3 regions of the Streptomyces sp. NPDC045695 genome follow, and region 3 is predicted to be linked to each of the others. Evidence: riboswitches for the same ligand, from Rfam matches in the RefSeq annotation. Region 3 holds a riboswitch; each other region holds the start of a gene.
The links. Region 3 has a riboswitch for cobalamin ahead of AC07DU_RS03175 (ribonucleoside-diphosphate reductase subunit alpha). Riboswitches for the same ligand answer to the same signal wherever they lie in the genome.
Positions count from the first base shown of each region.

Region 1 (9,767 bases), on a different contig from region 3:
CAAGCGCCACGTCCGCGCGGCCACCCTGTGCGCACTGGCCCCGGCCCCCGGCGAGCTCCTGTGGGACATCGGCGGGGGCTCCGGGTCCATCGGCATCGAGTGGATGCGCACGCACCCCTCGTGCCGGGCGGTGGCGGTGGAGCGCGTCCCGGAGCGGGCCGCGCGGATCTCCCGTAACGCGGCGGCCCTCGGCGTGCCCGGCCTGCGCGTGGTGGTGGGCGCTGCCCCGGAGGCGCTCGGCGCGCTCCCGGCCCCCGACGCGGTGTTCATCGGCGGCGGGCTGACCGCGCCGGGCCTGCTGGACGCGGCCTGGGTGGCGCTGGCCCCCGGCGGCCGGCTGGTGGTGAACACGGTCACCCTGGAGTCGGAGGCCGTCCTCACCGACCGCTACCGGCGCCACGGCGGCGAACTGGTGAAACTGGCGGTCGCGCACGCCGTGCCGGTCGGCGGTTTCACGGGCTGGCGCCAGGCGATGGCGGTCACCCAGTGGTCAGTGACGAAGTCGACGAGCGAGAAGGATCTCTGACATGACCGTGTACTTCATCGGTGCGGGCCCGGGCGCCGCCGACCTGATCACGGTGCGCGGGGCGCGGACCCTGGCCGCCGCCCCCGTGTGCCTGTACGCGGGCAGCCTCGTCCCGCAAGAGCTGCTGGCCGAGTGCCCGGACGGCGCCCGGCTGGTCGACACCTCGCAGCTGAACCTGGACGAGATCATCGACGAGTGCGTACGGGCCCACGCGGCGGGCCAGGACGTGGCGCGGCTGCACTCCGGCGACCCGTCCATCTTCAGCGCGGTCGCGGAGCAGATGCGGCGCCTGGACGCGGCGGCGATCCCGTACGAAGTGGTCCCGGGCGTCCCGGCCTTCGCCGCGGCCGCCGCGGCGCTGAAGCGGGAGCTGACCGTCCCCACGGTCGGCCAGACGGTGATCTTGACCCGCATCGCCCAGCAGGCCACCCCGATGCCGCCCGGCGAGGACCTGGCCACCCTGGGCCGCAGCGGCGCCCTGCTGGTGCTGCACCTGGCCACCCGCTACGTGGACCGGGTCGTGGACGAGCTGCTGCCGCACTACGGCGCCCAGTGCCCGGTCGCGGTGGTGGCGATGGCCAGCCGTCCCGACGAGCTGATCCTGCGCGGCACCCTGGCCGACATCGCGGCCCAGGTGAAGGAGCACGGACTGGTCCGCACCGCGGTCATCGTGGTGGGCCGCACGCTGGGCGCGGAGCAGTTCCGCGACAGCCACCTGTACTCCCCCGAGCGGGACCGGCATGTCTGCTGAACCCCGCCCGGGGCAGCCCCACCGCGTGCAGCCCCACCCCGGGCGGGCCCAGCCCGGGCCGCCCCGCCACGTGCTGATCCTCGGCGGTACGACGGAAGCCCGGCAGCTCGCGCAAGCGCTGGCGCCCGACCCCTCGGTCTGTGTGACCACCTCGCTCGCGGGCCGCGTCACCGCGCCGGTGCTCCCGCCGGGCGGGATCCGCATCGGCGGCTTCGGTGGCATCGCGGGCCTCGCGGGCTGGATCGTCGGCCACGACGTGACCCACGTCGTCGACGCCACCCACCCGTTCGCGGAGCGGATGAGTTTCCACGCCTCCGAGGCGGAGGCTCTCACGGGCGTCCCGCTGCTGGCGCTGCGGCGCCCCGGCTGGAGCCCGCAGCCGGGCGACGACTGGACCTTCACCGACTCCCTCGCCGAGGCCGCGGAGCTGCTGCCCGGCTTCGGCTCCCGCGCGTTCCTGACCACCGGCCGGATGGGCCTGCACACCTTCGCGCACCTGACCGACACCTGGTTCCTGGTGCGTTCGGTGGACCCGCCGGCGGGGCCCGTGCCGCCGCGCCTGGAAACCCTCCTGGCCCGGGGCCCGTTCACCCTCGACGACGAACGGGAACTGATCGCCCGCCACCGGATCGACGTCCTGGTCACCAAGGACAGCGGCGGCTCCGCGACCGCCCCCAAGCTCACCGCCGCCCGCGAGGCGGACATCCCGGTCCTGGTCGTACGCCGTCCGCCCGTCCCTCAGGGCGTACCGGAGGCGGACTCGGTGCCAGCCGCCCTGCGCTGGCTCGCGGAGGCCGCGTAGGCCGCGTAGGCCGCCCAGGTCCGGCGCACTCCCGCGAGGCCGGACGACGCGGAAGGACCCGTGGCCCGGGGCGGTGAACCGCCCCGGGCCACGGGTCCCGCAACGCCCCACCCGGTCACGGGTAGCGGCGCGGCGTCCACGTGATCCGCGAGCCGTCGGCCCGCTCGGTGACCTGGGTCTGCGAGGAGCCGATCAGCAGGAGCGTGCGCATGTCGACCTCGGACGGCTCCAGTTCGGCGAGCGTGACGATCCGTACCGACTGCGCCGGGCCGCCCACGTCGCGCGCCACGACCACCGGGGTCTGCGGCGAGCGCAGCTCCAGCAGCAGCTCCCGGGCCTGGGCGACCTGCCAGGTCCGGCTGCGCGAGCCGGGGTTGTAGAGCGCGAGCACCAGGTCGGCGGAGGCGGCGGCGCGCAGCCGCTCCGCGATGACCTCCCACGGCTTGAGCCGGTCGGACAGCGAGATGGTGGCGTAGTCGTGGCCGAGCGGGGCCCCGGCCGCGGCGGCCGCCGCGTTGGCGGCGGTCACCCCGGGCAGCACCCGTACGGGCACGTCCTTGTACTCGGCCTGCCCGGCCACCTCCAGGACGGCGGTGGCCATGGCGAAGACCCCGGGGTCGCCGCCGGAGACCACGGCCACCCGCTGTCCGCGCCGGGCGAGGTCGAGCGCGAACTCGGCGCGCTCCGACTCCACCTTGTTGTCGGAGCCGTGCCGGATCTGGCCCGGCTTCACCGGGACCCGGTCCAGGTAGGTGGTGTAGCCCACCAGCACCTCGGCGTCGGCCAGCGCCCGCCGGGTCTGCGGGGTGAGCCACAGCGGGCCCGCCGGGCCGGTGCCGACGACCACGACCTCGCCGGGACCGGACGGCACGCTGCCCGGGTTGCCGATGCGGCTGGGAACCACGGCGACGGCGAAGTACGGCACGCTGCCGGGGTCGGTGTCGGCGAGGACGCCGGTGCGCTCGCCGGGCATGGTGGCGCGTTCCACGTAGCGGGCCTCGGCGAGCCGGCCGCTGTTCTCCATGGCGGCGCGCACCGCGGGGAAGGTCCGGCCGAGCTTCATCACGACCGCCGAATCGGTCGCGGCGAGGCGGGCGGTGAGCTCTTCCTCGGGCAGGGTGCCGGGGAGGATGGTCAGGACCTCCTCACCCTCCACGAGCGGCGTACCGAGCCGGGCGGCGGCGGCACTGACCGAGGTGACACCGGGGATGACCTCGGTCTCGTACCGGTCCGCGAGCCGCTTGTGCATGTGCATGTACGAGCTGTAGAAGAGCGGGTCGCCCTCCGCGAGCACGGCGACGGTCCGGCCGGCGTCCAGGTGGACGGCCAGGCGGGCGGCGGCGGACTCGTAGAACTCCTCCATCGCACCCTGGTAGCCGCCGGGGTGGTCGGTGGTCTCGGTGGTGACCGGATAGACCAGCGGCTCCTCGATGTGCGTCTCGCGCAGGTGCTTCGCGGCGATCGAGCGGGCGATGGAGCGGCCGTGCCGGGCGCTGTGGTAGGCGACGACGTCGGCCTCGCCGATCACCTCGACGGCGCGCAGGGTCATCAGGTTCGGATCGCCGGGCCCGAGCCCGACCCCGTAGAGGCGCCCCTTGGCGTCGCCGGTCACGCTGCTCATTCGGCCACGCTCGCAATGGCGTTGACGGCCGCGGCGGCGATGGCGCTGCCGCCCCGGCGGCCGCGCACGATCAGATGGTCGAGCCCGGAGGGATGGGCGGCGAGGGCGTCCTTGGATTCGGCCGCGCCGATGAAGCCGACGGGCACTCCGATGACGGCGGCCGGGCGCGGGGCGCCCTCCTCGATCATCTCCAGCAGCCGGAACAGTGCGGTCGGCGCGTTGCCGACGGCGATCACCGAGCCCTCCAACAGGCCGCGGTCGCGCCACACTTCGAGCGCGGCGGCGCTGCGGGTGGTGCCCATCTTCGCGGCGAGCTCCGGCACCGCCGGGTCCGAGAGGGTGCAGATCACCTCGTTGCCGGCTGGCAGCCGCTTACGGGTGACCCCGCTCGCGACCATCTGGACGTCGCACAGGACCGGCGCGCCCGCCTCCAGCGCGGCGCGGGCGCGCAGCACCACCTCGGGGGTGTACCCCAGGTCCTGCGGGAGGTCGGTCATCCCGCAGGCGTGAATCATGCGCACCGCGACCTGGGCGACCGAGGCGGGCAGCCCGGAGAGGTCCGCCTCGGCGCGGATCGTGGCAAAGGACTGGCGGTAGATCGCGGCGCCGTCCTTCTCGTACTCGAACACGGTGTACTCGCTCATTTCTTCACTGCGTCTTCGGACTCTGAGGTGATGAGGTGATCTCGCGTGCGGCCGTCAGGGCGGCCGCCAGGTCTTGCAGGTGCGGCTGGTGCGGCAGGGCCCGCCCGTGCGCGGAGAGCCGGTAGCCGTCCTGGGTGGCGACCACGTCGACCCACTGCGTCCCCCGCGGGTGCCCGCACCGGCGCTCGCACCCGGACCAGTGCACGGGCAGCGGCCCCCGGGCCCGCTCCACGAGGGCGCGCGCGTCGGCGCGTACGTCCGCGAGGGATTTCGCGCAACCGGGGCGCCCCGTACAGGCGGTGACGGACAGCCAGGGACTGTCGGGGGACACGACCAGCCCGGCGGCCTCCAGCAGGGCCGGGCCGTCGACGGGCTCCCCGAGCGGGGCGTCCGGCAGGATGACGGTGCGCCACGGGGTGATCCGCAGCCCGGCGCCGTGGCCGGCGACCCGCACCAGGACCCGCCACTGTTCGGTGGTCAGCCGCCCCAGCGGGGGCAGGACGCACAGGGCTCCGCGCGGGCCGGGGCCCCGGCCCCAGGGCTGGGGCGGCGGGCAGTACGGCCAGTCCACCGCGGTCTCGCGCGTCGCGTCGATACCGGCGGCGGCCAGCCTCTCGCCGAACTCACCTTCATCCAGGCCGTGTTCTCCGGGAAGCTCACTCACCCGCCAGGCCCGGGTGCCGGCCGCGTCAGCGGCGTCGAGGAAGTACTCGGCGGCGAGCAGCGCGGCGCGCGGGGCGTCCTGCGCGGCGACGGCCACGGCGCCGGCGGCGGCCGGCCCCAGGCGCACCAGCGCCCGCTCCCCCGCCCCCGGCCGGCCGAGCACGGTGATGTCCGGCTCCAGGGCGGCCACGTCCCCGCGCCCGTCGTCGAAGGCGAACAGGAACCGCCCGGACAGGGCGGTGACCCGCGCGTTCGCGCACAGCAGCCGGTCCAGTTCGCGGACCCAGGGCAGCACGTCCTGCGAGGCGGGCGTGGCCACGATGTTGCGCACCCGCTCGTGACCGGGCGCGGGCAACAGCCCCGCGGAGTCGAGCAGCTTCCCGAGCCCGACGCCGCAGCCCTCGGCGAGGCCGCGCACCTGGACGTTGCCGCGCGAGGTGAGCTCCAGGTGCCCGTCGCCGAACCGGTCGGCGGCCAGCGCGAGGAGGGATCCCTGGCGCGCGGTCAGCGCTCCGCCGGGGATCCGGACGCGCGCGAGGTACCCGTCGTCCGCCGCGTGCAGCCGCAGCGCACCGGGGCATGCGTCACCGCGATCCCGTATGACGGGTTCGTCCCGCGATACGGCGGAGGGGGGCTGGGGCATGGCGGCGAGCATACCCACGATTCCCCTCCCCCGACCTGTGTCCGTCGCCACCCTCCCCCCACCACTTCCAGCCCCGCCGGCGTTTGAGGCGCGGGGCCCGGGGCAGAGCCCCGGCAACGGCGCCACGCCGACACTCACAGCGCCACCCCGGGCAAGGCCCCTCCAGCCCCCGGCATCCAGGGCGCGGGCCCCACTTCCAGCCCCGCCGGCGTTTGAGGCGCGGGGTCCGGGGCAGAGCCCCGGCAACGGCGCCGCGCCGACACTCACGGCGCCACCCCGGCCAAAGCCCCCCAGCCCCCGGCAACCAAGGCACGCCCCCCACCCCCACCCCCGCCGACAGAGCCCCGGCAACGGCGCACAAAGTCACGCCCTAAGATGACCTTCCGGCGGACCACACGGCCCGCCGTCGCCGAGGACGGCGACATGGGAGGAAGCCCGGTGAGATTCCGGCGCGGTCCCGCCACTGTGAACCCGGCAGAGTCACACCGCCGGGCAAGTCAGGAACTCCCGCTGTCCTCACTGCCCGGGGCGCGGAAACCCCGAGGAAGGCCTGCCGCCGCATGATCCTGCTGCTGTCGACGTCCGACACCGATCTGCTCAGCGCTCGCGCCGCGAACACGGCTGACGCCCCCGTCCCGTACCGGTTCGCGAACCCCTCCCGCCTCCCTCTCGACGACCTCCCCGGCCTCCTCGACGGAGTCGACCTGGTCGTCGTACGCCTCCTCGGCGGCCTCCGCGCCTGGCAGGAGGGCCTCGACGTCCTCCTCGCCCCCGGCCAGAGCCGCCCGGTGGTGGTCCTCACCGGAGAACAGGCCCCGGACGCCCAGCTGATGGAGGCCTCCACGGTCCCGATCGGCATCGCGGCCGAGGCCCACGGCTACCTCGCGCACGGCGGCCCCGCCAACCTCGACCAGCTGGCCCGGTTCCTCTCGGACACCGTCCTGCTCACCGGCCACGGCTTCGAGCCGCCCGCCGCCTCCCCCACCTGGGGCCCCCTGGACCGCCCGGCACCCAGCACGGGCAACAGCCCAGGCACCGCACCCGGCACAGCCGCGGCCGCCCCCACCCCCAAGGTCGCCGTCCTCTACTACCGCGCCCACCAGATGAGCGGCAACACCGCCTTCGTCCACGCCCTGTGCGACGCCATCGAGGCCCACGGCGCCGAGCCGCTCCCCCTCTACGTCTCCTCCCTGCGCACCCCGGAGCCGGAACTCATCCAGGCCCTGGAGTCCGCGGACGCGATCATCACCACCGTGCTCGCGGCCGGCGGCACCCGCCCCGCGACCGCCTCCGCCGGCGGCGACGACGAGTCCTGGGACGCCGGCGCGCTCGCCGCGCTCGGCGTGCCGATCCTCCAGGCCCTGTGCCTGACCGGCTCCCGCGGCAACTGGGAGGAGAACGACGAGGGCCTCTCCCCCCTCGACGCCGCCACCCAGGTCGCCGTGCCCGAGTTCGACGGCCGCCTGATCACCGTCCCGTTCTCCTTCAAGGAGATCGACGCGGACGGCCTCCCCGCCTACGTGGCCGACCCCGAGCGCGCCTCCCGCGTCGCCGGCATCGCCGTACGCCACGCCCGCCTGCGCCACATCGACCGCCGCGACAAGAAGATCGCCCTGGTCCTGTCGGCGTACCCCACCAAGCACTCCCGCATCGGCAACGCGGTGGGCCTGGACACCCCGGCCAGTGCCGTCGAGCTGCTGCGCACGCTCATCGCCGAGGGCTACGACTTCGGCCCCGTCCCCGAGATCCCCGGTCTGGTGTCCGGCGACGGCGACGAGCTGATCCGCGCCCTGATCGAGGCCGGCGGCCACGACCAGGACTGGCTGACCGAGGAGCAGCTGGCCCGTAACCCGGTCCGCATCCCGGCCGCCGACTACAAGCGCTGGTTCGCCGAGCTCCCCGCCGACCTGCGCGCGAGCGTCGAGGAGCACTGGGGCGAGGCCCCCGGCAACATGTTCGTCGACCGCTCCGCCAACCCCGAGGGCGACATCGTCCTGGCCGCGCTGCGCCGCGGGAACCTCCTGATCCTGATCCAGCCGCCGCGCGGCTTCGGTGAGAACCCGATCGCGATCTACCACGACCCGGACCTCCCCCCGTCGCACCACTACCTGGCGGCCTACCGCTGGATCCAGGCGGGCGCGCAGGACGGCGGTTTCGGTGCCGACGCGATGATCCACCTGGGCAAGCACGGCAACCTCGAATGGCTCCCGGGCAAGAACGCCGGCCTCTCGGCGTCCTGCGCGCCCGACGCCGCGCTCGGCGACCTCCCCCTCATCTACCCCTTCCTGGTCAACGACCCGGGCGAGGGCACCCAGGCCAAGCGCCGCGTGCACGCCACCCTGGTCGACCACCTCGTACCGCCGATGGCGCGCGCGGAGTCGTACGGCGACATCGCACGCCTGGAGCAGCACCTGGACGAGTACGCCCAGATCTCCGCGATGGACCCGGCCAAACTCCCGGCCATCCGCGCCCAGATCTGGACCCTGATCCAGGCCGCGAAGCTCGACCACGACCTGGGTCTGGCCGAACGCCCGGACGACGACGGCTTCGACGACTTCCTGCTGCACGTCGACGGCTGGCTGTGCGAGGTCAAGGACGCCCAGATCCGCGACGGCCTGCACGTCCTGGGCGGCGCCCCGACCGGTCCGGCCCGCGTCAATCTGGTCCTCGCCATCCTGCGCGCCCGCCAGATCTGGGGCGGTACAACGGCTCTCCCGGGCCTGCGCGAGGCGCTGGGCCTCGACGAGTCCGCGGCCACCCGTACCTCGGCGGACGCCATCGAGGAGCAGGCCCGCGCCCTGGTCCAGGCGATGGAGGACGCGCACTGGTCCCTCGACGCCGTGCCCTCCGTCACGGCGGGCCACCCGCAGTCCGTGACGGACGTCCTGACCTTCGCGGCCCGTGAGGTGGTCCCGCGCCTGGCCGGGACGACGGACGAGATCGCCCACGTGGTCTCGGCCCTGGACGGCGGCTTCGTCCCCGCCGGCCCCTCCGGCTCGCCGCTGCGCGGCCTGGTCAACGTCCTGCCGACGGGCCGCAACTTCTACTCCGTGGACCCCAAGGCCGTCCCCTCCCGCCTGGCGTGGGAGACGGGCCAGGCCCTCGCCGAGTCCCTCCTGACCCGCTACCGCACGGACAACGGCGAGTGGCCGGCCTCGGTCGGCCTGTCCCTGTGGGGCACGAGCGCGATGCGCACCTCGGGCGACGACGTGGCGGAGGCGCTGTCCCTCCTCGGCGTCCGCCCCGTCTGGGACGAGGCCTCGCGCCGCGTGACCGGCCTCGAGGCCATCCCGCTCGCCGAGCTGGGCCGCCCCCGCATCGACGTGACCCTGCGCATCTCGGGCTTCTTCCGCGACGCGTTCCCGCACGTCATCGGCCTGCTGGACGACGCGGTCCGCCTCGCGGCCTCGCTCGACGAGCCGGCGTCCGACAACTTCATCCGGGCCCACGCCCAGGCGGACCTGGCCTCCCACGGCGATGAACGCCGCGCGACGACCCGTATCTTCGGCTCGCGCCCGGGCACGTACGGCGCCGGCATCCTCCAGCTGATCGACAGCCGCGACTGGCGTACGGACGCGGACCTGGCCGAGGTCTACACCGTCTGGGGCGGCTACGCGTACGGCCGCGGCCTCGAAGGCCGCCCGGCCCGCGACGAGATGGAGACGGCCTACAAGCGCATCACCGTGGCCGCGAAGAACACGGACACCCGCGAGCACGACATCGCGGACTCGGACGACTACTTCCAGTACCACGGCGGCATGGTGGCCACGGTCCGCGCCCTGCGCGGCACGGCTCCCGAGGCGTACATCGGTGACTCCACCCGCCCGGAGACGGTCAAGACCCGCACCCTGGTCGAGGAGACGTCGCGCGTCTTCCGCGCCCGCGTGGTCAACCCGAAGTGGATCGAGGCGATGCGCCGCCACGGCTACAAGGGCGCCTTCGAGCTCGCGGCCACCGTCGACTACCTCTTCGGCTACGACGCCACGACGGGCGTGGTGGCGGACTGGATGTACGACAAGCTCACCGAGACCTACGTCCTGGACCCGGAGAACCGCGCCTTCCTGGAGGAGGCCAACCCCTGGGCCCTGCACGGCATCGCGGAACGCCTCCTGGAGGC
Region 1 covers NZ_JBWKJU010000019.1:63,678-73,444, reverse strand. The annotation lists gene cbiE (precorrin-6y C5,15-methyltransferase (decarboxylating) subunit CbiE) at 1-526, shown strand, start outside; gene cobM (precorrin-4 C(11)-methyltransferase) at 528-1,277, shown strand; gene AC07DU_RS26780 (cobalt-precorrin-6A reductase) at 1,267-2,079, shown strand; gene AC07DU_RS26775 (precorrin-2 C(20)-methyltransferase) at 2,195-3,700, opposite strand; gene AC07DU_RS26770 (precorrin-8X methylmutase) at 3,697-4,344, opposite strand; gene AC07DU_RS26765 (cobalamin biosynthesis protein CobG) at 4,349-5,650, opposite strand; cobalamin riboswitch at 6,043-6,170, shown strand; gene cobN (cobaltochelatase subunit CobN) at 6,211-9,767, shown strand, end outside.
Region 1: another riboswitch for cobalamin. It lies ahead of cobN (cobaltochelatase subunit CobN); the one in region 3 lies ahead of AC07DU_RS03175 (ribonucleoside-diphosphate reductase subunit alpha).

Region 2 (9,767 bases), on a different contig from region 3:
CCGCCTTGGCGGTCTGCTGCCCCATCGCGATGTTCTCCCCGTACGTCGACCAGCGGTACCCGGCGGCGGTCGTCCGCTGACCGGGGTCCGCGCCGTCGGGGTTGGTGTGCGAGAAGAAGTCCCGGGCCGCCATGTCGTCGGAATGCCCCTGAGCGGCCGCACGCAACTGCGGGTCTTCCTTGAGCGGGCCGCAGCCCGCGGCCGCCCGCTCGGTGTTGACCAGGGCCACGACCTGGCCGGCGACTCCCTGCGGGGCCGGCGCCGGCGGGGGAGTGGAGGCCCGCGGGGTCGGGGAGGCGCTGGCCTTCGACGGGCTCGGGCTGGGGCTGGCCGAGGCGGACGGCGACGGTGACGCCGACGGGGAGGGCGAGGCGGACGCCGAGGGGGAGGCCGACTCCGAGGGGAGCGCGGCCGTGGACTCGGTCGCCGAGAGCGCGGCCAGCGGGGCGGCGGACGCGGCCCCTTCCTCCTTCGTGTCACCCGAGCCGGGCAGGGCGCCCAGGTACACCAGCCCGCCGCTCGCGACACAGGCGGCGAGCACCGCGCCGCCGACCACCCGGCGGCGGCCGCGCCGGCGCTTGCGCAGGGCGCCCCGGCCACCACCCACCTGCCCGACCGGGGTGAGCTGGGTCGCCGCGTCGGCGAAGTCGCCCTCCGAGCCGGCGGCGACGGCCGCGCCCGCGGGGGTGAAACCGACCGCCACGGCGGACCGTACGCCGGCCAGCAGCGCCGCCGAGACCGGTACCAGGGCCAGACCGGCCAGCAGTCCCTCCGCCGGAACCAGTCCGCTCCACAGACCGGAGCACCGTATGCATTCGCGCGCGTGCCGGGCTATTCGCTTGCGCCACAGCGCGGACGGCTGCCCGTCCCAGCCCGCCAGTACGCCCCGCAGCTCCTCGCAGCCCGGCTGGGTGTCCAGGGCGCGCTCCACCACCCGTGCCGACTCCAGCTGCGCCTTCATCCGCTGCACCCGCACCGCCGTGTGCTGGGGAGACAGCTCCAGTGCGGTCGCCACCTCGGCCCGGGTCAGCTCCCCGGCGCATTCCAGCCACCACAGCGACAGCAACGCCCGGTCCTCCGGCTCCAGCCAGCGGGTCGCGCGGGCCGTCTCGCGCCGCTGTCCCGCGAGCTGGAGCCGTACGACGGTCAGGTCGACGAAGTCGGCGCCCGGGTCGGCGACGTCCCCGGCCGCCTCCAGCGTGCTCTCGCCGAAACCGCTCTGGCGGGCCTGCCAGTGCGCCCGTACCCGGTTCATCGCGATGGCCACCAGCCACGACCGGAAGCTCTCGTCCGTCCGCAGGCTCCCCAGCCCGTCGAGCGCCCGCAGCATCGTGTCCTGCACCACGTCGTCCACGTCGCAGGAGCCGCCCAGGGCGCGCCCGACGATGTTGTAGACGAGCGGGAGATGGGTGCTGACCAGCTCGTCCTGCGCGCGGGGGTCGCCCGCGCGGGCCGCTGCCACCAGCGCTGCCGTGTGCTGAGTGCTCATGTGATGTTCCCTGTCCGTATCGGCGGTCGATGATGCCCGATACCTGGGAGACCGTCGACGGGTGCCCCGATAACACTTATCAGGAAATAGTTTTCGCAGGACTTTTTCGCAAGCTGACTCCGCCGACCGGGCGGACGTCCATGTAGGTGATGGTCTCCGTTGTGTGCCAGGGCGAGATGGACCGTCTGGCCGGTGGTCTGCCGGAGTTCGCCGAGGACCTGGCCGATGCTCGCCGGTTCCCCGGCGGTGACCAGCGCGCAGAGCCCGCGCAGCCGCGGGCCGCGGCCGCCTCGTCCGTCGATACCAGGGCTGGCAGCTGTGTTGACACGCGAACTCCCGGCCTGTGTAGGGTCTAGACCACATCGTTCCGCATGGCGATACCCGTTCCACTACGTGGAACCACGGGAGGGTTCTTTGTCCTGCCACCCGTACGACGTGATGGCCGCCCAGCGCCTCCTGCCCGTGCTCCGTCACCCCGACGCCGACGAGGCCGTCCGCCATACCACCGCCCTGCTCGCCGCGGGCTGCCGGGCGGTGGAACTGACCACCTCCACGCCGGGCTGGGCCGACGCCCTCGCCCGTACGCTCCCGCTGCGCGACGCGCACGGCCGCCGCGCGGTCGTCGGCGTCGGCACGGTCACCACCAGCGCGCAGGCCGAGACCGCCCTGGACGCGGGCGCCGCGTTCCTGATCTCCCCGTATCCCGCCCCCGAGGTCCGCGAGGTCGCCGAGCGCCGCGAAGCCGTCTTCATCGAGGGCGGCTTCACCCCCGGCGAGATCGCCTCCGCCGTACGGGCGGCCGGCGGAGCCAAGGTCTTCCCGGCCCACGTGGGCGGTCCCGGCTTCATCCGCTCCCTCAGGGCCGTCCTGCCCGAGGCGGTGCTCATCCCGACCGGCGGGATCCGGCCCGCCGAGGTCCCCGGGTGGCTCGCCGCCGGTGCGACCGCCGTCGGCATAGGGAGTGGACTGCCCGGTCAGCCCGGGGAGTTGGCCGCCTTGTTCGCCGCACTGGCGGAACCGGTGGGGCCGCTCGGACCGGCCGGACGGGCTGGACTGTGCTGCGACGGCTGCTGCGCGAGGTCCCCGCGGTGACCGCCTACGACGTCCTCGTGCTCGGCGAGGTCCTCGTCGAGATCCACGCGGACGCCGCCCTGAGCGCGGCCGCCGCCGGCACCCCGGCCCGTATCTCGTACTCCGGGGACGCCCTCAACGCGGCGGCCGCCGCGGCCGCGGCCGGGGCGCGGACCGCCCTGCTCACCGTCGTGGGTGACGACGAGCTGAGCGTTCCGCTGCTGCGGCGGGCCGCCGAGCTCGGCGTGGACGTCTCCCACGTCCGCCGGGCCCCGCACCCCAACGGCGCCTACCTGCTCTGCGCCGACACCGACGGCGAGCGCGAGTTCGTCTACTGGCGCGCCCGCAGCGCCGGTTCCACCCTCGCGCCCCGGCACATCGAGTCCTGGCGCCCGCTGCTGACCCGGTGCCGGGCCCTGATCACCAGCGGCGTCACCGGCGCCCTGTCGCCGAGCAGCCGCGATGCCGTACTGGCCGCCGCGCACCTCGTGCACGGGGCGGGCGGGTACCTCACGTACGACCCCAACTTCCGCCCCCGGCTGACCGGCCGACCCGAGGCCCGGGACCTGCTGGCGCGCATCGCCCCGCTGACCGGGCTGCTCAAGACCTCCTGCCCGGCCGACGCCCGGGCCCTGGTGGACACCGACGACCCGCGCACCGCCGCGGCCCGCCTGCGCGCCCTGGGCGCCCGTACGGTCGTGGTCACCGCGGGCGCCGGCCGGCTCCTGCTCGACGACGGCTCGCGGCAGGCCTTCCACCCCGTCCCCGTGAACCCGGCGCCGGTCGACGCGACCGGCGCGGGCGACTGCCTCACCGGTACCGCCACCGCCCGCCTCGCCCTCGGCGACACCCTCGCGGACGCCGTCGCCTACGGGACGGCCGCCGCCTGCCTCTCGATCTCGGGGCGCGGCGGCACCGGCCACGTCCCCGACTTCACGCAGACGGCCGCCCTGGCCGCCCGGACCACGCTCGCAGGGCGCTCAGGGGAGCGGCCTCCCGGGGCCTGCGGAAGTCGGCTCCCCGCCGGATTCCCGTCGCCGCCCGACGCTTAGGGTGAGGCGGTGGATGTGGATCAACTCATCGGTTGATCAGGGAATCGGGGGGAGACCGATGAACAGCGCGACCGAGGTGTTCCAGCCTCTGCTGGCGGAGGACCCGCCGACCGTGGCCGGATATCGCCTCGCGGCTCGGCTCGGCGCCGGTGGCATGGGCCGGGTCTACCTGTCGCACACCCGGGGCGGCCGCCCTGTGGCGATCAAGGTCGTGCGCCCGGAGCTGGCCGAGGACCCGGCGTTCCGACGGCGGTTCCGCCGGGAGGTGGAGGCGGCCCGCCGGGTCAAGGGGGCGTACACCGCCGAGCTGATCGACGCCGAGGCGGACGGCACCCCGCCGTGGCTGGCCACCCTGTACGTGCCCGGCCCCTCGCTGTCCGAGGCCGTCGCCCGCCGGGGACCGCTGCCGGTTGCCGCCGTGCTGTGGCTGATGGCGGGGGTGGCCGAGGCGCTCCAGGCCATCCACGGCGCGGGCATCGTGCACCGGGACCTGAAGCCGTCGAACGTGCTCCTGGCCGCGGACGGTCCGCGGGTCATCGACTTCGGGATCTCGCTCGCGTCCGGCGTCACCGCGGCCACCGGGACGGGCAACGCCATCGGGACGCCGCAGTACATGGCGCCCGAACAGGCGTCGTCGGGCGAGGTCACGGCGGCCACCGACGTCTTCACGCTGGGCCAGACGGCGGCGTTCGCGGCGACGGGCGAGGCGCTGTACGGAGGCGGCCCCCAGCTGAGCGTCATGTTCCGGATCGTGCACTCCCAGCCCGACCTGTCCCGCCTCCCGGACCAGCTGCGTCCCGTGATCGCCCGGTGCCTGGCCGCCGATCCGAAGGACCGGGCCACCCCGGCGGAGATCGTGGCGTGGTGCCGGCAGCGGCTCGGGGCGGACGCCGACGCGGGCGGCGGCCCGGCCGTCTGGCGCGAGTTGATGGGGCCGGAGGTGGAGGTCCCGGCTCCGGTTCCGGATCCCACCTCGGTGCACACGACGCCGCTGCTCCGGCGGTGGCGGCCCGCACCGACCCCGGCCGCACCGGGGGAACGGCGGGCCCGCAGGCGGCGCGCCGCGCTGATCACCGCTGCGGCGGTGGCGACGTCGGCCCTGGTACTGACCGGTTTGACCTGGGCCTACATGGACGACATGGGCAGGCTGCTGCGCGCCCGGAACGGGTCCCCGGCGGCGCACAAGACTCCCTCGGGATCGGCGTCGGGACCGGCCGCGGGGACGGCATCGGGTTCGGCGGCGTCAGCTACCGGCGGCGGGACGGCCGGAGCCGCCGGAGCGGCGTCGGGCCCGCCCGAGGAGTCGAAGCCGCCCGCGCCCGTCCCGTACGCCGGGGTGCGCCTGGACGCCCAGAACTCGGTCGGCGTCAAGGAACAGGCTCAGCGCCAGGACCGCTCGGGGGACATCCGGCTGAACTGCGAGAGGACCGGCTGCGATCTGGAGAGCGACTCCAGCGTGATCACCATGCTGTTCCCCGATCAGCACGGCTCCCTGGAGGTGTGCCGGGCCGCCCTCACGGACGTCGACACGCGCGAGTTCGGGCTGGCCGGGGCGACGAACGGCAGCGCGTTCTGCATCAAGCACCCGTCGGGCGACATCGCGCTGTTCGTGATCCAGAACAAGTCGCTGGTGCAGTTGAAGAACTGGCCCCAGTGGGTGACCGCGGACATGACGGTCTGGCGCGCGTCCTGACGGCCGCGGTCCGCCCTCAGGGCAGGCTCCACTGGCCCACGTCGTCCGCGAAGCCGCCGTTCAGGGCGAACTGGACCGCGGCCGGGCCGGCGTCCTTCGGCAGCCGGAAGGTCACGAAGCCTTCCGCCGCGCCGCCCGGCCGGAGCGTGAGGGTGTCGGGGAAGTGCGGCCCGGCGGTCGTGGGGAGGTTGAGCCCGGTGAACCGCTGCCCGGTGGCGTCGAGCAGATGCGCGGAGGCCGCGGGGGAGTCCTCGTAGTCGGCCGTCCCGGTGTTCTCCAGGTGGAACCGCACGGCGACGAGCCGGTCGGAACCGTCGGGCTCGGGGGTGGAGGAGCGCGCGGGGGCAGCCGGGTCGACCACCTGCGTGAGCGTGACGTCGAGGCGCTGTCCGGGCCCGTCGCCCGTGAGGGAGACCGTCTCCCCGGATCCGCCGGGGGCCGCGGCCAGCAGCGCGGGGACCAGGAGGGCGGGGGCCAGCAGCGCGACCGCCGCGAAGGCGCTCCGCGAGCGGCCCGGTGCTCGGCTGCGGCGCATGGCGGACCTCCCGATCCACGGCTACCCTGCCCACGATCCTCCGTGACCCCGGCTCCCGCCACCCGCGCATCCGCGGACTCCCTTGCCGCCGCCCGCACCGTCTCGGCGTTCTGGCAGACTGGGGCGCGTTACCCAGGCGGTGCAGGACAGGAAACCGGTGCGATTCCGGTGCGGTCCCGCCACTGTGACCGGACGTCCCCCCGCGGGAGATCCGGGAGTCAGACACTGACGCACCGCCTCTGCTCGTTCTTCACGTCGACCAGGGGACGCGGATCCCCCGGAGAGGCTTTCGCCATGTCGCGCACCCGCGCCCTTTGCCGCGCCTTCGTTCCCGTCGTACTCCTCATACCCCTGGCCGCGTGCGGCAGTTCCCCGGACGTGCGGGAGCACGGGGCCGCCGCGGAGTCCGCCGCCGCGCCCGGTTTCCCGTACACCCTCACCAACTGCGGCGTGAGCAGCACTTATCAGGCCCCGCCCCAGCGCGCCGTCACCATGAACCAGCACTCCACCGAGCTGCTGCTCGCCCTCGGGCTGGGCGAGCGGATCGTCGGCTCCGCCTATCTCGACGACGCCGTGCTGCCGCTCTACCGGCCCGCCTACGACAAGATCAAGGTGCTGGCCAGGGAATACCCCTCCAAGGAGGTCCTGTTCGGCGCCGACCCCGACTTCGTGTACGGCGGATACGCCAGCGCCTTCGACAAGGCGCAGGGCCGCGACCGCGAGGCGCTCGCGAAGGCGGGCATCAACTCCCGGCTGAACGTGGAGTACTGCTCCGCGGGGCGGGTCGGCTTCGACCAGCTCAAGACCGAGATCACCGAGGTCGCCCGCACCTTCGGCGTGCCCGAGCGCGGTGCCCGGCTCGTCGAGGACGGGCAGCGCCGCATCGACGCCGTGACCGCCCGGGTCAAGGACGCGCCCCGGCCGTCCGTCTTCGTCTACGACTCGGGCGAGACCTCCGCCTCCACCTCGGGGGGCAACGGCATCGGCAATGAGATCGTCTCCCTCGCGGGCGGCACGAACGTCTTCGCGGACCTCGACGACACCTTCGGTGACGTGTCGTGGGAGAAGGTCATCGAGCGGGCACCCGAGGTCGTCCTCATCTACGACTACGGCGGCACCACCGTCGAAGCCAAGAAGCAGCGCCTGTTGAACGACCCGGCCCTCGCCGGGGTTCCCGCCGTCAAGAACCGGCGGTTCGTCGTCCTGCCGCTCTCCTCCGCCGTCCTGGGCGTGCGCGTCGCCGACGCCGTCGAGTCCCTGGGCCGCCAGCTCCACCCCGATGCCCCGTGAGGCTCCGTACCGCCACGGTCCTCCTCGTACTCGTCTGCGCGCTCGCCGCGTCCGCCGTCGCGGGTCTGGCGCTGGGGCCCGTACGGATCGCCCCGGGCCGGGTGTGCGACATCGTCCTCGGCGCTCTGTCCGGCGAGCGGCGCACCGGAGCCTTCGCCTCCATCGTGTGGGACGTCCGGATGCCGCGCGTGCTCCTGGGGGCCGTGGTCGGGGCGGGGCTCGCGGTGTCGGGCACCGTGCTGCAGGCGCTCGTACGCAACCAGCTCGCGGACCCCTTCCTGCTCGGCGCCTCCTCCGGCGCCTCGGCGGGAGCCGTCCTCGTGATCGTCTTCGGCGCCGGAGCAGGAGCCGGGGCGGGGGCTGCGTCCGCCGGATTCGCCGGCGGGGTGGGCGTGCCGCTCGCCGCCTTCGCCGGTTCGATGGGCGCGCTCGTCGCCGTCTACGCGATGGCCCGCCGAGGCGCGACCTTCACCACCGGCCGGCTGATCCTGGCCGGAGTCGCCGTCCAGTACGTCCTGTCCGCCCTCACCAGCCTCGTCCTGGTGCTCGCCGCGCACCCCGACCAGATCCGCTCCGTCCTCTTCTGGACCCTCGGCGGCCTCGGAGGGGCCCGCTGGGACGAACTGGCGCTGCCCGCCACGGCCCTGCTCGTCGGCACCGTACTGCTCGTCGCCCTCGCCCGGCCGCTCGACCTGCTCCTCGCCGGGGAGGAGGGCGCGCACACCCTGGGCCTGGACACCGGACGGTTCCGCGCCGCCGTCTTCGTGCTCACTTCCCTGGTCATCGGCGTGCTCGTCGCCTACAGCGGCGCGATCGGGTTCGTCGGGCTGATGGTCCCGCACGCCGCGCGGATGGTCGTCGGCGCCGGACACCGGGCGCTCCTGCCGGTGGCCGCGCTGGTCGGGGCCGTGTTCCTGCTCCTGGCCGACCTGCTCGCCCGTACGGCCGCCGCCCCCGAGGAGATTCCGGTCGGCGTGGTCACCGCGCTCGTCGGCGGGCCGTTCTTCCTGTGGATGCTGCGCCGCTCCAGCCGGACCGAGGGGGTCACCGGATGACCGGGACATCAGCGAGACCGGTGGAACTCGCCGTGCGGGCCGTGCGGTACGAGATCGACGGGCACACCCTGCTGCACGGCGTCGACCTCACCGCCCGGCCCGGCGAGACGGTGGGCGTGGTCGGCCCCAACGGCAGCGGCAAGACCACCCTGCTGCGCTGCGTCTACGGCATCCTGCGGCCCACCGCCGGCCGGATCCTGCTGGACGGCGCCGACGCGGCCGCGCTCACGGTCAAGGAGCGGGCGCGGCGCGTGGCGGTCGTACCGCAGGACGCCGGCGGCACCTTCGGGCTGACCGTCCGCGAGGTCGTCGCCATGGGGCGCAGCCCGCACAAACGGTTCTGGATGCAGGACGGCCCCGACGACGTACGCCGCGTCGCCGCGGCACTGGAGACCGTGGGCGCGGCCCCCTTCGCCGCCCGCCGCTTCGACGAGCTCTCCGGCGGCGAGCGCCAACGCGCCCTGGTGGCCCGCGCCCTCGTCCAGGACCCCGGCCTGCTCGCCCTGGACGAACCGACCAACCACCTGGACATCCGCTACCAGCTGGAGCTCCTGGGCCTGGTCCGCGCCCTGCCCGCCACCAGCCTGCTCGTCCTGCACGACCTCAACCTCGCCGCCGCCTTCTGCGACAGGCTGTACGTCCTGACGGGCGGCCGGGTCGCCGCCTCGGGACCGCCCCGGGAGGTCCTCACGGAGGACCTGCTGGCCGAGGTGTACGGGGTGCGCACCCGCATCGGGGTCCACCCGGACACGGGCGCGCCGAACATCGTCTACGGGTAGCGGCACGGGCGGGTGATCAGCTCCACCCCGGGGCCTCACGAACTCCCGTACACGGCGCGGACGTTGTCCTGCGCCGGGTGGGTCCGGCCCGCCGGTCCCGCCGCGAACACCCGCAGCAGGTTCTCCGTCACCCGCGTGGTCAGGGCCCCGGCCCGTGCGTCCATCCCGTGGTGGGCGCCGCCGGCGCCGTCGCCGGTGGCGTCCAGGGCCTCCACCCACCGCATCGTGCCGGTCGCGAACACCCCAGCCCCGCTCGGCGCCGTGTAGTACGCCGTGTCCTGGTGGCTGGGACGGCCCTCGCACACCACGGGGGAGTGGGCCAGGATCTCGATCGGCCGGGGTGTCGGAAAACCGGTGTCGACCTTGTCGTACTCCACCCCGACCAGGTGCGCGAAGCGGTCGCCGGCCCGCGCGCCGGTGCCTTCGAACAGCCAGTGGCCCGGGTGGGTCACCACGTAGGGGGCGTCCACCGGATAGCCGTCGTAGATCACGCCGAGCAGCGAGCTCTCCGGGTCCGCACCGGGCGCCGATCGGAAGTCCACGGTCGCCGGATGGCCCCGCTTGAACCCCGGATCCTGCGCGTAGGAGGACTTGTAGCAGACCAGCGTGCGGTCCGGCCCCAGGTCGGAGGGCTCCAGCCGGATCCGCCGGTAGCAGCAGTTCGCGCCGAGGATCGCGAGGTTGGTCCCGGCGTCGCGCGCGGCCGTGACGTGGGCCCGCTGCTCCGGCGACCAGTACTCGTCGTGGCCGAGCGAGAGCACGGCCGCCGCCCCCTCCAGCAGCCGCTTCTCCCGGGCCACGTC
Region 2 covers NZ_JBWKJU010000006.1:350,158-359,924, forward strand. The annotation lists gene AC07DU_RS14335 (sigma-70 family RNA polymerase sigma factor) at 1-1,489, opposite strand, end outside; gene AC07DU_RS14340 (bifunctional 4-hydroxy-2-oxoglutarate aldolase/2-dehydro-3-deoxy-phosphogluconate aldolase) at 1,904-2,581, shown strand; gene AC07DU_RS14345 (PfkB family carbohydrate kinase) at 2,545-3,612, shown strand; gene AC07DU_RS14350 (serine/threonine-protein kinase) at 3,671-5,305, shown strand; gene AC07DU_RS14355 (DUF4352 domain-containing protein) at 5,322-5,840, opposite strand; cobalamin riboswitch at 5,949-6,088, shown strand; gene AC07DU_RS14360 (ABC transporter substrate-binding protein) at 6,135-7,130, shown strand; gene AC07DU_RS14365 (FecCD family ABC transporter permease) at 7,127-8,185, shown strand; gene AC07DU_RS14370 (ABC transporter ATP-binding protein) at 8,182-8,964, shown strand; gene AC07DU_RS14375 (N,N-dimethylformamidase beta subunit family domain-containing protein) at 9,000-9,767, opposite strand, start outside.
Region 2: another riboswitch for cobalamin. It lies ahead of AC07DU_RS14360 (ABC transporter substrate-binding protein); the one in region 3 lies ahead of AC07DU_RS03175 (ribonucleoside-diphosphate reductase subunit alpha).

Region 3 (9,767 bases):
GAACGGGCCGGCCCGGCGAGGCGGCCCCGCCCGTCTTCGCTCCGGGAGAAGTCTTCTGCTTCGCCGGCGGCAGGTCGGCGGTGGTTGTCTGTGCGGCACTCATCGCGCGCTCCTCGGGAGTCCCTCTCTTGACGGGCAGCAGGGCCCCGCCCGGGCCCGGACCGGGCGGGGGCGGGGCCCTGCCGACTTCAGGTCACTTGGTGTTGATGACCTTGTCGATCTCGGCGTCGGCGGCCTTGGCCGCGTCCTCGACCGACTTGTTGCCGGTGCCGATGTCACGGAGCATCGTCTGGAGGACCTTGGCCTTCTCGATCTGGCCCCAGCCGGACGCCGTCGGGACGAACCAGGAGGACTCGGCCGCGGTGGCGGCGACCTCGGTCTTCGGGTCGGCCTTCAGCGGGCCGAGGTCCGTCTTGTTGTTGGGCAGGTTGCCCTTGGCGATCAGGCCCTTCTGGCCCTGGGCGCCGGTGAAGACGTTGATCCACTCGGCCGCGACGTCCTTGGCCTTGGACTTGGCCGGGATGGCGAGGTCCGAACCGCCGAGGAAGACCGGCAGGTTCTTGCCGTTCGGGCCGGGCTGGACGAAGTTCTCCAGCTTGTCCTTGAGCCCGCCGACCTTGTCGCTCTCCGGGGCGGCCGCGGTGGCGCCCTCCCAGCCGGCGGCGAAGATCGCGGCGGAGTTGCCCTGGCCGAAGACGACCGGGCGGTCGGCCTCGTCCTTGGTCTTGTCCGCGTGCATGTACTTGTCGAGGAGCTCCTTGTACTGCTTGAGCCCCTTCAGCGACTCGGGGGAGGACAGGGCGCCCTTCCACTTGTCGCCGTCCTTCTTGGCGATGGCGCCGCCGGCGTCGTAGACGTAGGACATCGCGGCGTACCAGTCCGGGGAGGGCTGGTAGAGCGCGCTGAACTTGTCGCCCTTCGCGGCCTGGATCTTGTCCAGGGCTGCGGTGTACTCGGCCCAGGTCTTCGGGGCGGCGGTGACGCCGACCTCGGCGGCTATGTCCTTGCGCCAGGTGCCCACGCGGCCACCGGCGTAGTAGGGGACGCCGTAGGTCTTGCCGTCGTAGGTGACGGACTGCTTGAGGGCGTCCAGCCAGGCGCCGGAGTTCTCGAACTTCGAGGGGTCGACGTCGGCGAACGCGCCGGTCGACATGTAGCCGATCATCTCGGAGTTGCCCATCTCGACAACGTCCGGGGCCTTGTCCGTGGCGAGCACGGCGTCCAGCTTGGCGTTCTTGTCCGGCCAGCCGTAGTACTCGTGCTTGATCGTGAGGCCCGGGTGCTTCGCGACGACCGCGTCGTCGGCCGCCTTCACCAGCTCCGGCCAGTTGTTCTGGGCGTCGACCGTCAGCCAGACGGTGAGCTCCTTGGCGCCGGAGGCCTTGTCGCCCCCCTTGCTGTCGGAATCACCGCATGCCGCGAGGCCGATAACCATGCCTGCGACTCCAACCGCCGCGATGAGCTTGCGCTTCACGCCACCCTCCTCAGGGATGCCTGCCTGCACTTCCCTTGCCCGCCGCGGCGACATACGCGAAGTACTGCACGTGGGGCCGGGATCCGATCCATATTGGTGTAGACCAGTAGCTGGAGCTTGGCCTAGACCTTTAGGGGTGTCAAGGGTCTAATGAGCGGGTGCTCGGTCCGTTATCGGACCGACACCTGGGGAGAGAGAAGGCCTGTCCCCCCACACGTGTCACGATGTGACCGCACATATCGGAGGAGCCGGTGACGGCAGCGAAACTGGAGTCGGGAAGGCGGGCGGCGATGGCCACCGAAGGGGCGATCACGGAGCCGGAGAGCGGGGCGGCCACCCGTACGGCGCGTGTACCCAAGTACTACCGACTCAAGCGGCACTTGCTCGACATGACCGAGACACTGCCGCCCGGCACCCCGGTGCCGCCGGAGCGCACGCTCGCGGCCGAATTCGACACCTCCCGGACCACCGTCCGCCAGGCCCTCCAGGAACTGGTCGTCGAGGGACGGCTGGAGCGGATCCAGGGCAAAGGCACCTTCGTCGCCAAGCCCAAGGTCTCCCAGGCGCTCCAACTCACCTCCTACACGGAGGACATGCGGGCCCAGGGCCTGGAGCCGACCTCCCAGCTCCTCGACATCGGCTACGTGACGGCCGACGACACCCTCGCCGGCCTGCTCAAGATCACCACCGGTGGACGGGTGCTGCGCATCGAGCGCCTGCGGCTGGCCAGCGGCGAGCCGATGGCCATCGAGACCACCCACCTCTCGGCCAAGCGCTTCCCGGCGCTGCGCCGTTCGCTCGCCAAGTACACCTCCCTCTACACCGCGCTGGCCGAGGTCTACGACGTCCACCTCGCCGAGGCCGAGGAGACGATCGAGACCTCGCTCGCCACCCCGCGCGAGGCCGGTCTGCTCGGCACCGACGTCGGGCTGCCGATGCTGATGCTCTCCCGGCACTCGCTGGACGCGGAGGGCGAACCGGTGGAATGGGTGCGGTCGGTGTACCGCGGGGACCGGTACAAGTTCGTCGCCCGGCTCAAGCGCCCCGCCGTCTGACCCCGGCCCCCGCACACGGTCCCGCCCGGAATCTTCACAGACCGCAATGCGGACGGGGCCTTACGTTCACCGGCCAATCCCCCGTAGATTCCCTGCGCTTACGCAGATGATCGACGAGGGGACGAGGGTCATGGCCGAACCGGAAGCAACAGGGACAGAACGGGACGCGGCGAGTCCGGGCACCACGACGGGCTCGCCCTCCCCGAAGTCCGTCGCCGCGTGGGTGCTCGTCGGACTCATCGGCGCCATGGGCTGGGGCGTACTGGCGCTCTCGCGCGGCGAGGAGGTCTCCGCCGCCTGGCTGCTCGCCGCCGCCCTGGGCTCGTACGCGATCGCCTACCGCTTCTACGCGCGCTTCATCGCCCACCGCGTACTGAAGGTGGACAAGACGCGGGCCACCCCCGCCGAACGCCTCGACAACGGTGTCGACTTCCACCCGACCGACCGGCGGGTGCTCTTCGGCCACCACTTCGCGGCCGTGGCCGGCGCCGGGCCGCTCGTGGGCCCCGTGCTCGCCTCGCAGATGGGCTACCTGCCGGGCACCATCTGGATCGTCGCGGGCGTGATCTTCGCGGGCGCCGTGCAGGACATGGTCACGCTGTTCTTCTCCACCCGGCGCAACGGCCGCTCGCTCGGCCAGATGGCCCGGGACGAGATCGGCCCCGTCGGCGGGGCCGCCGCCCTGATCGCCGTGTTCGCCATCATGATCATCCTGCTGGCGGTGCTGGCGCTGGTCATCGTCAACGCCCTGGCGCACTCCCCCTGGGGCGTCTTCTCCATCGGGATGACCATCCCGATCGCCCTGTTCATGGGCTTCTACCTGCGCGTGGTGCGGCCGGGCCGGGTCACCGAGGTCTCCACCATCGGCGTCGTCCTGCTGCTGATCGCCATCGTCGCGGGCGGCTGGGTCGCGGAGTCCTCCTTCGCCGACACCTTCACGCTGGAGAAGGAGACGCTGGTCCTCTGGATGGTCGCGTACGGCTTCGTCGCCTCGGTGCTGCCGGTGTGGATGCTGCTCGCGCCCCGCGACTACCTCTCCACCTTCATGAAGATCGGCACCATCGCCCTGCTCGCCCTGGGCGTGGTCATCGCGATGCCGACGCTGAAGATGCCCGCCATCACGGACTTCGCCTCGCGGGGCGACGGCCCGGTCTTCGCCGGGTCGATGTTCCCGTTCGTCTTCATCACCATCGCCTGCGGGGCCCTGTCCGGTTTCCACTCCCTGGTCGCCTCCGGCACCACCCCGAAGATGATCCAGAAGGAGACCCAGGTCAGGGTCATCGGCTACGGCGCGATGCTCACCGAGTCCTTCGTCGCCGTCATGGCGATCATCGCGGCCTGCATCATCGAGCCGGGCCTCTTCTTCGCGGTCAACTCCCCCGGCGGCGTCGTCGGCGCCACCGTGGAGTCGGCCTCGCAGGCGGTGACGAACTTCGGCTTCGCCATCTCCCCCGAGGCGCTGACGCAGGCCGCGAAGGACGTGGAGGAGGCCAGCCTGCTGTCCCGTACGGGTGGCGCGCCGACCTTCGCACTCGGAATGTCGGAGATCTTCTCGTCGGTGTTCGGCGGGGCCGGCATGAAGGCCTTCTGGTACCACTTCGCCATCATGTTCGAGGCGTTGTTCATCCTCACCACGCTCGACGCGGGCACCCGCGTCGGCCGGTTCATGCTCCAGGACACCCTCGGCAACCTGCACAAGCCGTTCAAGGACGTCAGCTGGAAGCCGGGCGTGTGGCTGGCCAGCGCGGTCGTCGTGGGCGCCTGGGGCTACTTCCTCTGGGTGGGCGTCAAGGACCCGCTGGGCGGGATCAACCAGCTGTTCCCGCTCTTCGGGATCGCGAACCAGCTGCTGGCCGCCGTGGCTCTGGCCGTCTGCACCACCCTGCTGGTGAAGTCGGGCCGGCTGAAGTGGGCGTGGGTGACGGCCGTTCCGCTGGTGTGGGACGTGGCCGTGACCCTCACCGCCAGCTACCAGAAGATCTTCTCCGACAACCCGAAGATCGGCTTCTTCGCCCAGCGCAGCACCTACCAGGACGGCATCGACGCCGGGAAGGTCCTCAAGCCCGCGAAGGACATGGGCGAGATGCACACCGTGGTCACCAACGCCACGGTGGACGGGGTGCTGTCCGTGGTGTTCGCCCTGCTGATCGTCATCGTGCTGCTGGACGCCGCCCGGACCTGCCTGAAGGCCGTCCGCTCGCCGGAGTCGGTCACGCTCGCCGAGGTGCCGTGGACCGAGTCGAAGATCATCGCCCCGGCCGGGCTGATCGCGACCGCCGAGGAGAAGGCGGAGCTCGCCGCGGCGGGCCTCGACTCGGGCGGCGGACGGGTCAAGGAGCCGGTGGCGTGAGCGCCGTACGGGACGTGCTGGCGAGGGCCCGGTTCTACGTACGGGAGTTCTCCGGGGAGGCGGCCTACGACCGCTACGCGGCCCACGCCCGCTCCCACGACCCGCAGGCGCGGGTCATGACCCGCCGCGAGTTCGAGCGCGCCCGCACGGACGCGCGCGAGGCCGACCCCCGCGAGGGCTTCGGCTGCTGCTGAGCCACCCCGCTGCCACAGGGGCCGCCGCGTCTCCCCCGGGAGAAACGCGGCGGCCCTTCGCGTCGGCTGCCGCACACTCGACGGCATGGACCTCGTGATCAGGACAGCCACCCCGGACGACTACGCGGAACTGGGCGCCATCACCGCGCAGGCGTACCTCGACGACGGACTCTTGGACGACAACACGGACGACTCGTACGAACGGGCGCTGCGGGATGTCGCCGGCCGGGCAGCCGACGCCGAGGTGCTGGTCGCCACCCTGGGCGGTGTCCTGCTGGGCGGGGTGACCTTCGCGCCGCCCGGCAGCCGCATGGCCGACATCGCCGGGCCCGGCGAGGCCGAGTTCCGGATGCTGACCGTTGCCCGCGCCGGGCGGGGCCGCGGGGCGGGCGAGGCCCTGGTGCGGGCCTGTGTCGAGCGGGCCCGGGCGATCGACGGTGTGACCCGTCTGGTGCTCTCCACCCAGGCCCAGAGCCCGGCCGCGCACCGGATCTACGAGCGGCTGGGGTTCGTCCGGATCCCCGAGCGGGACTGGTCACCCGTCCCCACCGTGCCTTTGCTGGCCTACGCGTTGGAGCTGCGCGTACCGGGGCAGTAGCAGTCCGACACAACATGTGGGGGGTCGCGCATCCGCAGCCCCCCACATGTATGCTCAGGGCTGCTGTCGCCGCAGGGGAATCCGGTGCGAATCCGGAACTGTCCCGCAACGGTATGAAAAGTCCGAGGACCTGCCGACAGCGCGCCCGGCTCGACCGAACCGGGTGCCGACACGTCCGGGCTTCGCGGTTGGGCCGGTGGACGCCATGCGGTAGGTCGCGCTCCGGCGCGCCCGCATGCGCCCGCCCGCGCCCCGCTCCGCCGATGACCGGGCCGAGCGAGGGAGAGCTCCCGCCGTGACCATCGCGCCTTCAGCACCGCGCGCCGAGTCCACTTCTGGCGACAACACCGAGGGCCCGGGGGCCACGCTGCTGCGTACCCTCACCGAACTGACGGCGGACCTCCCGGACACCGATCCCGGCCGGGTCGCCGCCGCCGCCCTGCGCGGCCGCAGCGCCGCCGCCGACGACGCCGAGCTGCGCGGCCTGGCCACCGAGGCCGCCGCCGGCCTGATCTCCGAGGACCCGGCGTACTCCAGGCTCGCCGCCCGCCTGCTGACGCTGGCCGTCCGCGACGAGGCCGCCGGCCAGGGCTCCACCTCCTTCTCCGCCTCCGTCGCGGTCGGCCACCGCGAGGGCCTCATCGCCGACCGGACCGCGCAGTTCGTGACGACCCACGCCGCCCGCCTGGACGCGCTGGTCGAACACACCCTCGCCGAGGGCGCCGACGACCGCTTCGGCTTCTTCGGCCTGCGCACCCTGCACAGCCGCTACCTGCTGCGCCACCCCATCACCCGCCAGGTCATCGAGACCCCGCAGTACTTCATGCTGCGCGTGGCGTGTGGCCTGGCCGCCGACGAGAGCGTCCAGGCCGTCGAGGAAGTGGCCTCGCTGTACCGGCTGATGAGCCGCCTCGACTACCTGCCCTCCTCCCCCACGCTCTTCAACTCCGGCACCCGGCACCCGCAGATGTCCTCCTGCTACCTGCTGGACTCCCCGCTGGACGAGCTGGACTCGATCTACGACCGCTACCACCAGGTCGCGCGCCTGTCGAAGCACGCGGGCGGCATCGGCCTGTCGTACTCCCGCATCCGCGCCCGCGGTTCGCTGATCCGCGGTACCAACGGCCACTCCAACGGCATCGTGCCGTTCCTGAAGACCCTCGACGCCTCCGTCGCCGCCGTGAACCAGGGCGGCCGCCGCAAGGGCGCCGCCGCCGTCTACCTGGAGACCTGGCACGCGGACATCGAGGAGTTCCTGGAGCTGCGCGACAACACCGGTGAGGACCAGCGCCGTACGCACAACCTGAACCTCGCCCACTGGGTCCCGGACGAGTTCATGCGCCGCGTGAACGCGGACGCCGACTGGTCGCTGTTCTCCCCGGCCGACGTGCCCGAGCTGGTCGACCTGTGGGGCGACGAGTTCGACGCCGCCTACCGCAAGGCCGAGGCCGACGGCCTCGCCCGCAAGACCATGCCCGCCCGCGACCTGTACGGCCGGATGATGCGCACCCTCGCGCAGACCGGCCAGGGCTGGATGACCTTCAAGGACGCCTCCAACCGCACGGCGAACCAGACCGCCGAGCCGGGCACGGTCGTGCACTCCTCGAACCTGTGCACCGAGATCATCGAGGTCACCAACGACGGCGAGACGGCCGTCTGCAACCTCGGCTCGGTCAACCTGGGCGCGTTCGTCGTCGACGGCGAGATCGACTGGGAGCGGATCGACGAGACCGTCCGCACGGCCGTCACCTTCCTCGACCGCGTCGTGGACATCAACTTCTACCCGACCGAGCAGGCGGGCCGCTCCAACGCCCGCTGGCGCCCGGTCGGCCTGGGCGCCATGGGCCTCCAGGACGTCTTCTTCAAGCTGAAGCTGCCCTTCGACTCCCCCGAGGCGAAGGCCCTGTCCACCAAGCTCTCCGAGCGCATCATGCTCGCCGCCTACGAGGCCTCCTGCGACCTCGCCGAGCGCAGCGGCCCGCTGCCGGCCTGGGAGCAGACCCGCACCGCGCGCGGCGTCCTGCACCCGGACCACTACGACGTGGAGCTGAACTGGCCGGAGCGCTGGGACGCGCTGCGCGCCCGGGTCGCCGAGAGCGGCATGCGCAACTCCCTGCTCCTCGCCATCGCCCCGACGGCGACCATCGCCTCCATCGCGGGCGTCTACGAGTGCATCGAGCCGCAGGTCTCCAACCTCTTCAAGCGCGAGACGCTCAGCGGTGAGTTCCTCCAGGTCAACGCCTACCTGGTGGACGAGCTGAAGCAGCTCGGCGTGTGGGACGCCCAGACCCGCGAGGCGCTGCGCGACTCCAGCGGCTCGGTCCAGGGCTTCGGCTGGATCCCGGCCGAGGTGCGCGAGCTGTACCGCACGGCGTGGGAGATCCCGCAGCGCGGTCTGATCGACATGGCGGCGGCCCGTACGCCGTTCCTCGACCAGTCGCAGTCGCTGAACCTGTTCCTGGAGACGCCCACCATCGGCAAGCTCAGCTCGATGTACGCGTACGCCTGGAAGCAGGGCCTGAAGACCACCTACTACCTGCGCTCGCGGCCCGCGACGAAGATCGCCCGCGCCGCGTCCGGCTCCGCCGTCCCGGCGGCCGCCGCCCAGCTCCCGCAGGCCGTCGACGCCGACGCGCTGGCCTGCTCCCTTGAGAACCCCGAGTCCTGCGAGGCCTGCCAGTAATGACCACCAGCGAACAGAAGAACCTCCTCGACCCGGGCTTCGAGCTGACCCTTCGCCCCATGCGCTACCCGGACTTCTACGAGCGCTACCGGGACGCGATCAAGAACACCTGGACCGTCGAGGAGGTCGACCTCCACTCGGACGTCGCCGACCTCGCGAAGCTGACGCCCGCCGAGCAGCACATGATCGGCCGTCTGGTCGCGTTCTTCGCGACGGGCGACTCGATCGTCTCGAACAACCTGGTGCTGACGCTCTACAAGCACATCAACTCCCCGGAGGCGCGCCTGTACCTGTCGCGCCAGCTGTTCGAGGAGGCCGTGCACGTCCAGTTCTACCTGACGCTGCTCGACACCTACCTGCCCGACCCGGACGACCGCGCGGCCGCCTTCGACGCGGTCGAGGAGATCCCCTCCATCCGCGAGAAGGCGCAGTTCTGCTTCCGCTGGATGGACTCCGTCGAGAAGATCGACCGGCTGGAGACGCAGGCCGACCGCCGCCGCTTCCTGCTGAACCTGATCTGCTTCGCGGCGTGCATCGAGGGCCTGTTCTTCTACGGCGCCTTCGCGTACGTCTACTGGTTCCGCTCGCGCGGCCTGCTGCACGGCCTGGCGACGGGCACCAACTGGGTGTTCCGCGACGAGACCATGCACATGAACTTCGCGTTCGAGGTCGTGGACACGGTCCGCAAGGAGGAGCCGGAGCTCTTCGACGACGCGCTCCAGCAGCAGGTCACCGACATGCTGAAGGAGGCCGTGGAGGCGGAGCTGCAGTTCGGCCGCGACCTGTGCGGTGACGGCCTGCCGGGCATGAACACCGAGTCGATGCGCGAGTACCTGGAGTGCGTCGCGGACCAGCGCCTGGTCCGTCTCGGATTCCCGCCGGTGTACGGCTCGCAGAACCCGTTCTCCTTCATGGAGCTGCAGGGCGTCCAGGAGCTGACGAACTTCTTCGAGCGCCGGCCGTCGGCCTACCAGGTCGCGGTCGAGGGCACGGTCGACCTGGACGAGGACTTCTAGACCGCGCGACGGCGCGCGGCGTGCGCCGATCTCGGGCCCGGCGGGTGAGCACCTCACCCGCCGGGCCTTCGGCGTTCACTTGCCGGGGGCGTGCCGCAGGACGATGCGGGCCGCGCCGGCCGTGCGCGGGCGGGGCCGCGGACGCGGCTGCCCGTGGCGGATGAGCTGCTCGCGCTGCTGGACGGCGCGTATCTGCCGGTCGATCCGGCGGTCGCGGACGATGCCGTAGAGCGCCGGGCCGAGCAGGAGGGCGGCGACGGCGAGGACGGCGAGGTAGTTCAGGAAGCTGTTCATGGCTCCACTCTCGCCGGGGCGACCAACATCAAACAGTGGCAGGACTGTCATGAAGGAGCGAATTACTGCCACACTGGGGTCATGCTGAAAAACGTGGCGGTGG
Region 3 covers NZ_JBWKJU010000002.1:5,330-15,096, forward strand. The annotation lists gene AC07DU_RS03145 (carbohydrate ABC transporter permease) at 1-103, opposite strand, end outside; gene AC07DU_RS03150 (extracellular solute-binding protein) at 194-1,474, opposite strand; gene AC07DU_RS03155 (GntR family transcriptional regulator) at 1,765-2,529, shown strand; gene AC07DU_RS03160 (carbon starvation CstA family protein) at 2,660-4,879, shown strand; gene AC07DU_RS03165 (YbdD/YjiX family protein) at 4,876-5,073, shown strand; gene AC07DU_RS03170 (GNAT family N-acetyltransferase) at 5,159-5,671, shown strand; adenosylcobalamin-variant (AdoCbl-variant) riboswitch at 5,735-5,811, shown strand; gene AC07DU_RS03175 (ribonucleoside-diphosphate reductase subunit alpha) at 5,967-8,354, shown strand; gene AC07DU_RS03180 (ribonucleotide-diphosphate reductase subunit beta) at 8,354-9,370, shown strand; gene AC07DU_RS03185 (hypothetical protein) at 9,446-9,664, opposite strand; gene AC07DU_RS03190 (helix-turn-helix domain-containing protein) at 9,746-9,767, shown strand, end outside.